Linked DNA regions of Microbulbifer sp. A4B17. The protein of the gene in region 2 interacts with the protein of the main gene of each other region in a pairwise test. Links are inferred from orthologs where the notes say so. Each region holds a gene or a part of one and is shown on either strand. Other genes may lie near its edges.

Region 1 (4,035 bases), 3.9 Mb from region 2 along the record:
CCCATTACTTCAGCAGAGACCGTAGCCATGCGCCTCGGTGTGATATAGCCGGAAGCATTAAGAATGGTCTCGTGAAATTTTTCCTCCCTGGGAATCAAGCTGAGAGTCTTGGCTTGAGGTTCGCTACTTTGGGGGAGCACTGGTGTACTGTCTTCTGCAAATAGAGAAGCGCCGGCAAGGCCTATAACTATGCCAGTAACTAGGCCGACAGATGCCGCCAATATAACTTTGCGCGATGGGGAACTGGGTTCGGGCGCTGTTTCCCGATCAATTTTGAGTTGACCGAGCAGCGCGCTGGTATCTCTGCTCATACAGCCTTTTTTATTAGTTACTTCCTGTAAACAGCAACTGTGGCAGAAACTAAAAAATATTGCCACGCGTTAGCGCGGCTATGACATGCTGTGTCGTTAATGGCGCCAAAAAGCTGGGGTAAGTAGTACTAACAGAGTAAAAATTTCCAGGCGTCCCATCAGCATCGCGAGAATCAGGAACCATTTGGCGACTTCATTAACCGCGCCATAGTGGGCAGAGGCTTCGCCCAGGGCGGGACCGATATTACTCAGGCAGGAGGCGACGGTGGTAACGGAAGTGACAAAGTCCTCGCCAGTGGCAATCACGATAATGGCGAGGATAAAGAAGGACGATACATAGACCGCAAAAAAACCCCAAACTGCATCGGTAACCCGGTCGGGAACGATTTTTCGATTGATCTTGATAGGAATTACCGCATTGGGGTGAACCAGGCGATTCAGCTCGCGCATACCGGATTTCATAATCAGCATACCGCGCACCGCTTTAATTCCTCCAGAGGTGGAGCCGGCGCAGGCGCCGAGAATCCCCAGCAGTAAAAGAACGTAGGGCAGGAATACTGGCCAGGCTGAGAAATTTTCCGAGGCGAAACCGGCGGTGGTACTGATCGAGACTACCTGGAAAAACCCATGCAGTAAGCTGTTACCGGGGGAAAAAATATTCAAGATCCACAGGTAACAGCTGACTAACAGGCCGGCACCAAGAATCAACATAACGTAAAAGCGAAATTCTGAATCGCGCCAATAGTGGCTGAGGGTCCTGTTGCGAAATGCAAAGAAGTGCAGGCCGAAGTTGATGGCAGCGGTAAACATAAACACGATACAAATAATCATGATCGCGCGATTGTGGGCATAAAACCCCATGCTGTCATCGTGGGTAGAAAATCCCCCGTTGGCTACGGTGGAAAATGCATGGCCGACGGCATCGAATACCGTCATGCCTGCCCACCAGTAGCCGATACCGCAGAGAATCGTGAGGATCACATAAATAACAATCAGAGCCCGGGCTGTCTCGGCGATACGCGGGGTTAATTTGGTATCTTTTACCGGGCCGGGAATTTCCGCCTTGTACAGCTGCATACCCCCGATGCCCAGCATGGGCAGGATTGCCAATGCGATAACAATTACGCCGATACCGCCGAACCACTGCAGTTGCTGGCGGTAGTAGAGAATGGCTGGTGGTAGCGAGTCCAACCCGGTAATTACCGTAGCGCCAGTGGTGGTAAGCCCGGAGATCGATTCAAAAATAGAGTCGGTAATACTCAAGTCCGGTTGCGGACTGATGATAAAGGGCAGTGCACCGAAGCTGCCCAGTACCAGCCAGAACAGTGATGTCACCACGAAGCCGTCGCGGGTGCGCAGGTCCTCGCGCAGATCGTGCACCGGCAACCACATAAAAAGGCCGGTGATAAGGGTAATTACAAAGGCTGCAACAAATGCGCTGTGGGTGCCATCTTCATACCATAGGGATACGCCGATCGGCGGCAGCAGGGTCAGGCTGAACACCGTCAAGAGAATTCCAAAAACTCGCGCAATTACCGCAATTCGCATTGGCGCCTATCAGCCTATCGTTATTTGTTGCAATGTTATCTGGACGGCGCAGACCGTTGTCGCCGGAAAATGAAATAATTAGTTGATCAGAAAAAGCCAAAACCAACTTGGAACAGCTGTTCAACATGCCGGGTTTGGCGACGGTCTACCAGGAAGACAATCACGTGGTCATCGCTCTGCACGATGACATCATCGTGAGCCATCAATACTTCGCTGCCGTTTTCCGTTTCCCGCACTATGGCGCCTATTGAGGCACCTTCGGGTAAATCGATATCTTCGATCTTGCGGCCCACAACTTTCGACGTGCGTTCATCGCCATGGGCGATAACTTCAATGGCCTCTGCGGCTCCGCGACGCAGGGAGTGGACGTTGACCATATCTCCCCGGCGCACGTGGGTCAGCAGGCTGCCGATCGTATTTTGTTGAGGGGAAATCGCAATATCGATTTCTCCACCCTGCACCAGGTCTACATAGGCACGGTTGTTAATCAGGGTCATTACTTTACGTGCGCCCAAGCGCTTGGCCAACAGGGACGACATGATATTAGCCTCGTCATCATTGGTAAGCGCGAGAAAAACATCGGTATCTTCAATGCTCTCTTCCAGCAGTAGCTCCTGATCTGAAGCGCTGCCGTGCAGGATAATGGTGTGGGACAACTCTTCGGATAAAAATACACAGCGCTCGTGGCTCTGCTCAATAATTTTTACCGAATAGCGATTCTCCAGCCTGGTCGCCAGGCGCAAGCCAATATTGCCGCCTCCGGCGATCACCACCCGTTTATAACCGTGTTCCAGCCGCCGCAGCTCGCTCATCACTGCGCGAATATCCGCTCGCGCGGCGATAAAGAATACCTCATCACCGGCCTCGATCACCGTATCGCCCTGGGGAATAATCGGCCGGTTACGGCGGTAAATCGCAGCTACGCGGGTGTCCACCTTGGGCATATGCTCGCGCAAATAGCGCAGCTGGTGCCCAACAAGAGGCCCGCCCTGAACCGCCAAAACTGTTACCAGCTGTACGCGGCCGCCGGCAAAGTCCAACACCTGCAAGGCACCGGGATGTTCCATCAGGCGGGAGATATACTCTGAAACCAGTTGCTCTGGGCTGATCAGTACATCGATGGGGATAGCCTGGGTATCGAATAATTCCGGGTATTGCAGATAAGAGGAGGCACGTACACGGGCGATTTTGGTGGGCACGCGAAACAGCGAGTGCGCAATCTGGCAGGCCGCCATATTGGTCTCATCGTTGTTAGTCACTGCGACCAGGATATCCGCATCCTCAATTCCGGCCTCCATCAGAATATCCGGGTGAGAGGCGTGGCCCAGTACCACGCCGATATCGATGCGGTCGCGCAGTTCACGCAGGGTTTTCTCGTCGCTGTCCACCAGGACAATATCATTGCGCTCGGAAGCCAATGCCTCCGCCAGAGAGCCGCCCACCTGGCCGGCGCCTAGAATGACAATTTTCATATCGGATGAGACTCGCGGTCTGCGCCGCTGTTATTCGGCTTTGCTCAGCAGAGCGTAGTAGAAACCGTCACCGCCGCCGGTTTGGGGCAGAAGCTGCATACCGGTAACTTGTTTCTCGCCCCAGGGCTTATCGTTTAGCAGTTCGGGAGTATTGTCGCTCGCATCCTCAGTCTCCGCAATGAACGCTGCGACGACTTCACTGTTTTCCGCCGGTAGGCTGGAACAGGTGGCGTAAAGCAACTGCCCGCCCGGTTTAACCAGGGGCCACAGGGCGCGCAGGACCTTGCCCTGCAAAGCGACTAACTCGGCGATGTCTTCTTCCCGGCGCAATAGTTTGATATCCGGGTTGCGGCGAATTACTCCGGTTGCCGAGCAGGGTGCGTCCAGAAGTATCTGGTCGTATTGCTGCCCGTCCCACCACTCATCCGGGGCTGTGGCATCGGCACAGATAAGCTTGGCACTCTGCCCGTTGCGCTCGAGGTTTTCCTCGACCCGCACCAGGCGGTCTTCCTCAATATCCAACGCGCTCAACTGAATGCTGGATTCCTGCTCCAATAAATGGCAACTCTTGCCACCGGGTGCAGCACATGCGTCCAACACCCGGGCATTTTCCTGCGGGTGTAACAGCAGGGCCGCCAATTGCGCGGACTCATCCTGCACACTGACCAAGCCCTCGGCAAAGCCTGGTAGCGCTGTGACTGAAA
Region 2 (5,251 bases):
CTGCCTATATTGTCAGCGAAGGCCACATTATCGCCTCTGGAACACCAAATGACGTACTGGCCAATCAACAGGTACGCGAAGTCTATTTGGGACACGAATTTACCATTTGACGGCAAATGGTGACAAATGTAATCAAACAGTCAGTATATCGAGAATCACATCATATTTTACAAGCGGACTGACTCCTCAAATCACAATAGTCGGCACGCTTATTGCTTGTAATAGTTTGTAGGCCGGGGTAGTCTGCGCCATCTCGGGTTAACTTTGACAACCCCATTGTCGCACTGGCCTGCACCCCTAAACTATGAAGCAGTCTCTCCAGCTCAAGCTCGGCACACAGCTAACCATGACCCCGCAGTTGCAACAGGCAATACGCCTCTTGCAACTCTCAACACTGGATTTACAGCAGGAAGTCCAGGCAGCCCTCGACGGCAACCCAATGCTGGAGGCTGAAGGTGAGGATCTGGCTCCAACAACAAACACAGAGACTAACGGACAGCAAGAACTGCCACCCTCCACCACAAGTGAAGAGATAAACCACACCGCCAGTGAGGAAAAAGAGCTCGGAGAGACAGACTGGAGCCAGGATATCCCCACAGAGCTGCCGGTTGATTCTCATTGGGACGATATTTACAGCAGCTACAGCGCTCCTTCGGAGGGCGAAGACCCCAACTTCGAGCGCAACACCTCCACCGACACACTCCAGGATCACTTGCTCTGGCAATTAAATCTCACTGCACTATCCAGCCATGACAAGTGGATTGGCGAGCACCTCATTGATGCCATAAACCCAAATGGCCTGCTCAACACCAGCGTTAATGACGTTGCAACTTCCCTTCAAGTTGAAGAGGATGAGGTGGTTGCAGTCCTAAAAGCCGTACAACAATTCGAACCTGCCGGCTGCGGCGCACGGAGCCTTCAGGAGTGCTTGTTACTCCAGCTCCACCAGTTGCCAGAGGAAACTCCTTGGTTAAAAGAAGCGCAGACCATTATTGAGCGCCACCTGGAATTACTAGGGAAAAGAGATTTCAGGCAGCTCAGCCGACGTACACGCCTAAATGAAGCCCAGCTCGGCGAGGTAATTCGCCTTATCCAAACCCTCACCCCTAACCCAGGAGAAGAATTTAACGGCGAACAACCCGCCTATGTCATCCCCGATATTATTGTGTCTCGCAAGGAGCATCGCTGGCTTGTCGAGCTGAACCCGGAGATTACCCCCAAGATCCGTATCAATGGCCACTACGCTTCTCTAGTAAAACGGGCTGATAACTCGCAGGAAAATAACTTCCTTCGGGACCATCTTCAGGAGGCACGCTGGTTCCTTAAGAGCTTACAGAGTCGCCACGACACCCTACTAAAAGTCGCTACGTCCATTGTGGATAAGCAGCAAGGCTTTTTTGAGGAAGGCCCAGAAGCAATGAGACCGATGGTTCTGGCAGACATTGCTGAAACCATTGGCATGCATGAATCCACCATATCCCGAGTGACCACCCAGAAATACATGCTTACACCACGCGGGGTGTTCGAACTCAAGTACTTCTTCTCAAGCCACGTCAGCACAGATTCCGGTGAAGATGCCTCATCCACTGCTATTCGGGCCCTTATTCGTAAACTGATTGATAGTGAAGTGCCACGAAAACCGCTTTCAGATAATAAAATCACCCAGGAATTGGATAAACAGGGCATCAAGGTTGCGCGCCGAACGGTAGCGAAATACCGCGAATCCATGGGTATCCCCTCGTCAAGCGAAAGGAAACGGCTAATTTAGTGCCCTCCCCTGGCCGACCAATTATTTTGACCCACGATTCACCAGCAGTCACCACCTGCTGGCGCCCTCCACCGCCCAGCCTGCAACCAAAACCCAAAATTTGAGTGTATCCTTCCATTCTGGCCCACTTCCTAGTAGGGTTGCGACCCGATAGGGGGGTGAGTGCCGGCTTGTGATGCACCGTTAAGGAGAAATCCATGCAGATCAATATCAGTGGCCACCACGTCGACGTTACCTCACCTATGCGCAGCTACTGCGAAAGCAAAATGGAGAAGCTGTCCAGGCATTACGACAACATCACCAACGCGCAGGTTATTTTATCTGTCGAGAAGCTGATCCAAAAAGCTGAAGCGACAGTACATATCAATGGTCACGACCTCTGTGCTGGATCTGAGGACAGAGATATGTACGCGGCAATTGATGCGCTCACCGATAAGCTGGACCGCCAACTGAAAAAACACAAAGAGAAGTTGCAGAACCATCGCTGAACTATGACACTGGAAGCATTACTCTCTCCCCGCCTCAGCCTTTGCCATCTGGCGGGGAGCAGCAAAAAAAAGCTACTGCTCAATATTGCCCAGGCCATCGCCGAACAATATCCCCAACACGACTCCGATACAGTTTTTAACCAGCTGATCGCCCGTGAGCGCCTGGGCTCCACCGGTATAGGTGATGGTGTCGCCATCCCCCATTGCAGGCTGCCCGGCTGTGATAGCCCCATCGGGGTTCTCTGCACCACTCAGCCCGCCATAGATTTTGACTCTGTCGATCGCCAACCTGTCGACTTACTGTTTACTCTCCTGGTCCCCGAAGATGCGGAACAGGAGCACTTGGATACGCTGGCAGAGATTGCCGCTCTGTTTTCCGATAGCTTGGTAAGAGATAAGCTAAGGCAGGCACAAAGTAGTGATGAGCTCTATGCCCTAGCTATTGACAGCACTGCGGCCGCCTGAGGACGTTTCGGTTAACGACTGACGCCCAGCACTGAAATGCGCCCCCGGTGCCCGGGTAGTGCAGCAAGCGGAATAATAAAGACTTGACCAAAGAGAAGGGCTCTCTATGCGCTTGGTGATAATTAGTGGCCGCTCTGGATCCGGCAAAAGTTCTGCCCTACAGCTATTGGAGGATGTCGGTTTTAACTGCATCGACAACCTTCCCACCAGTCTGCTCCCGGAGCTGGTTAAACGGGTAAGAGCACAGCCGCCTAAAGAAAATACCCCGCTGGCCCTGGGTGTCGATGCCCGTAATCTCTGGCAGGACATCAGACAGGCTCCGGGCGTTATTGAGTCCCTGCGCGAGGCTGGTGTCCAGTGCGATGTTATCTACCTCGATGCCCGCGAGCCGGTGTTGGTTCAGCGATTCAGCGAGACACGGCGCAAACACCCCCTCAGCAACGATTGCACTCATTTGCTCGAAGCTCTCAATCAGGAAAAAGAGCTGCTCACCCCCATCTCCACTATCGCGGATATGGTTATTGATACCAGTACCCTGAGCTTGCACCAGTTGCGCGAATTGATAAAAAACCGCGTTGTCGGTGAACAATCAAGCAGTATGGCAATCCTGTTCCAATCCTTTGGATTTAAGCATGGGGTACCTGTAGATGCGGACTTGATATTTGACCTCCGCTGCCTACCCAACCCTTATTGGGAGCCGGCCCTTAGGGAAAAAACCGGAAAGGATATTGAGGTTGCGGAGTTCTTGCGCTCACACCCTGAGACAGCAAAGATGGAGGCCGACATAACCGGCTTTCTGGAGAACTGGCTGCCCTATTACCAGAAAAGTAACCGCAGCTATACCTGTATCTCTATCGGCTGTACTGGAGGGCGGCATCGATCTGTGTACATGGTCGAGCAGCTGGTAAAGAAGTTTTCCAAAGAGTTCGATAATGTGCAGATCCGCCACCGGGAACAGCAAAAATAAATTTTCGCCAACCAGAGCTATGCAGAAACACCAGCTTACCATCATCAACAAACTCGGCTTGCACGCCCGTGCCGCAAGCAAGTTCGCTCAGACCTCCTCTCGGTTCTGCTCCAATATCAAAGTGCACTGCCAGGGCAAGGCCGTAGATGGAAAAAGCGTTATGGCCCTGATGTTACTGGCCGCAGGCAAGGGCACAGAGCTGGAATTGGAAATAGAGGGCGCTGACGAAACGGCTGCCCTGGAAGCTATCAGCTCACTGATCTCCGATCGATTCGGCGAAGCCGAATAGAGGCCGGTATACTATTGCCGGGAAAAGGCTCATCCATAAATTTTTAATCATTGGGCTTTTTCACCACCTCCCACATTCACCATTAGCAGTAAGGATTTGTTGTGCCCAGCTCCCCCCAAGCCGAAATTAAATTCCGCGCGCAGAATCAGCTGGGTGAGCTGTATGCCGCGCTGGATAGCGGTACAGGGCAAGAAGTTCGGCGCATGCTCAAGACCCTGACTCCCCAGAGTATTGCGCAGCTGCTGGAGAGCTCCCCACCGCGTATTCGCCAAGTGCTTTGGAATCTGGTGGACAGGGAAATAGAAGGTGAAGTCCTGCAGGAACTCACCGACGATGTGCGCAGCCAGATTCTCGCCACTATGGATACCGAGGAAATGGTAGAGGTGATGGAAGGCCTGGATGCCGACGACATCGCCGATATACTCCAGCAGCTGCCAGAGCGAGTCGTTGCCGAAGTGCTCTCGTCGATGACGGAGACCGACCGACTCAGGGTTGAAAGTGTCCTCGCCTACGATGAGAGCACTGCCGGCGGCTTGATGGATACAGACACCATCTCTGTCCGCCCCAACCTTACGCTGGATGTAGTACTTCGTTACCTGAGGCGCCATGAGCAGTTGCCAGAGTCCACCGACAGCCTTTTTGTTATTAACCGCAGGGGCCAGTATATCGGCCTCTTACCACTGTCCAAACTCCTTACTACCGACCCATCGGTAACAGTTCGCGAAGTGGTCAATACCGATGTGGAGCCAATTCCGGCAGATATGCCCGACACCGAAGTTGCGCGGCTATTTGAAAAGTATGACTGGATTACCGCTCCCGTAGTCGATGAGGACAATCGTCTTCTAGGGCGTATTACCATTGATGATGTGGTAGACGTAATCCGCGAAGATGCGGATCACTCACTGATGAGCCTCGCTGGCCTCGATGAAGAGGAAGATACCTTCGCCCCCGTAAGACGCACCGCACGGCGACGGGCCGTATGGCTGGGTATAAACCTGCTCACAGCACTTCTCGCCTCCTGGGTAATCAGCCTCTTCCAGAATACCCTGGACAAAGTGGTAGCACTGGCAGTCCTGATGCCAATTGTCGCCAGTATGGGAGGCGTGGCCGGCAGCCAGACGCTGACGGTTGTCATTCGCGGTATGGCCTTGGGCCAGATAGGGCGTAGCAACTTGAGTTGGCTGCTCTCCCGTGAATTGGGCTCTGCAGCGCTCAACGCCCTGCTCTGGGCTTTGGTGATGGGACTGATAACCGCCATGTGGTTTGGCGATATA

The links. Proteins that work in one complex are often made in the same cells at the same time.
Region 1: the proteins of ptsN (region 2) and trkA interact in binary tests that used the Escherichia coli proteins (3 or more experiments, as listed by UniProt). The link is inferred for Microbulbifer sp. A4B17 from one-to-one orthologs.

The regions. Positions count from the first base shown.
Region 1 is NZ_CP029064.1:26,166-30,200, forward strand. What follows is about bases 1,139-4,035. They hold trkA (Trk system potassium transporter TrkA), read right to left. Parts: upstream 3,332-4,035; coding sequence 1,946-3,331; downstream 1,139-1,945. Other genes in these bases: BTJ40_RS00100 (TrkH family potassium uptake protein), read right to left, coding at 1,139-1,859; rsmB (16S rRNA (cytosine(967)-C(5))-methyltransferase RsmB), read right to left, coding at 3,362-4,035. Also shown: BTJ40_RS00095 (efflux RND transporter periplasmic adaptor subunit), read right to left, coding at 1-311; more of BTJ40_RS00100, read right to left, coding at 408-1,138. UniProt on the Escherichia coli protein: Part of the constitutive potassium transport systems TrkG and TrkH. May regulate the transport activity of TrkG and TrkH systems. Binds to NAD(+) and NADH.
Region 2 is NZ_CP029064.1:3,888,151-3,893,401, forward strand. What follows is about bases 1,016-3,990. They hold ptsN (PTS IIA-like nitrogen regulatory protein PtsN), read left to right. Parts: upstream 1,016-2,259; coding sequence 2,260-2,721; downstream 2,722-3,990. Other genes in these bases: BTJ40_RS17115 (RNA polymerase factor sigma-54), read left to right, coding at 1,016-1,768; hpf (ribosome hibernation-promoting factor, HPF/YfiA family), read left to right, coding at 1,966-2,256; rapZ (RNase adapter RapZ), read left to right, coding at 2,828-3,688; BTJ40_RS17135 (HPr family phosphocarrier protein), read left to right, coding at 3,708-3,977. Also shown: lptB (LPS export ABC transporter ATP-binding protein), read left to right, coding at 1-110; more of BTJ40_RS17115, read left to right, coding at 305-1,015; mgtE (magnesium transporter), read left to right, coding at 4,079-5,251. UniProt on the Escherichia coli protein: Seems to have a role in regulating nitrogen assimilation.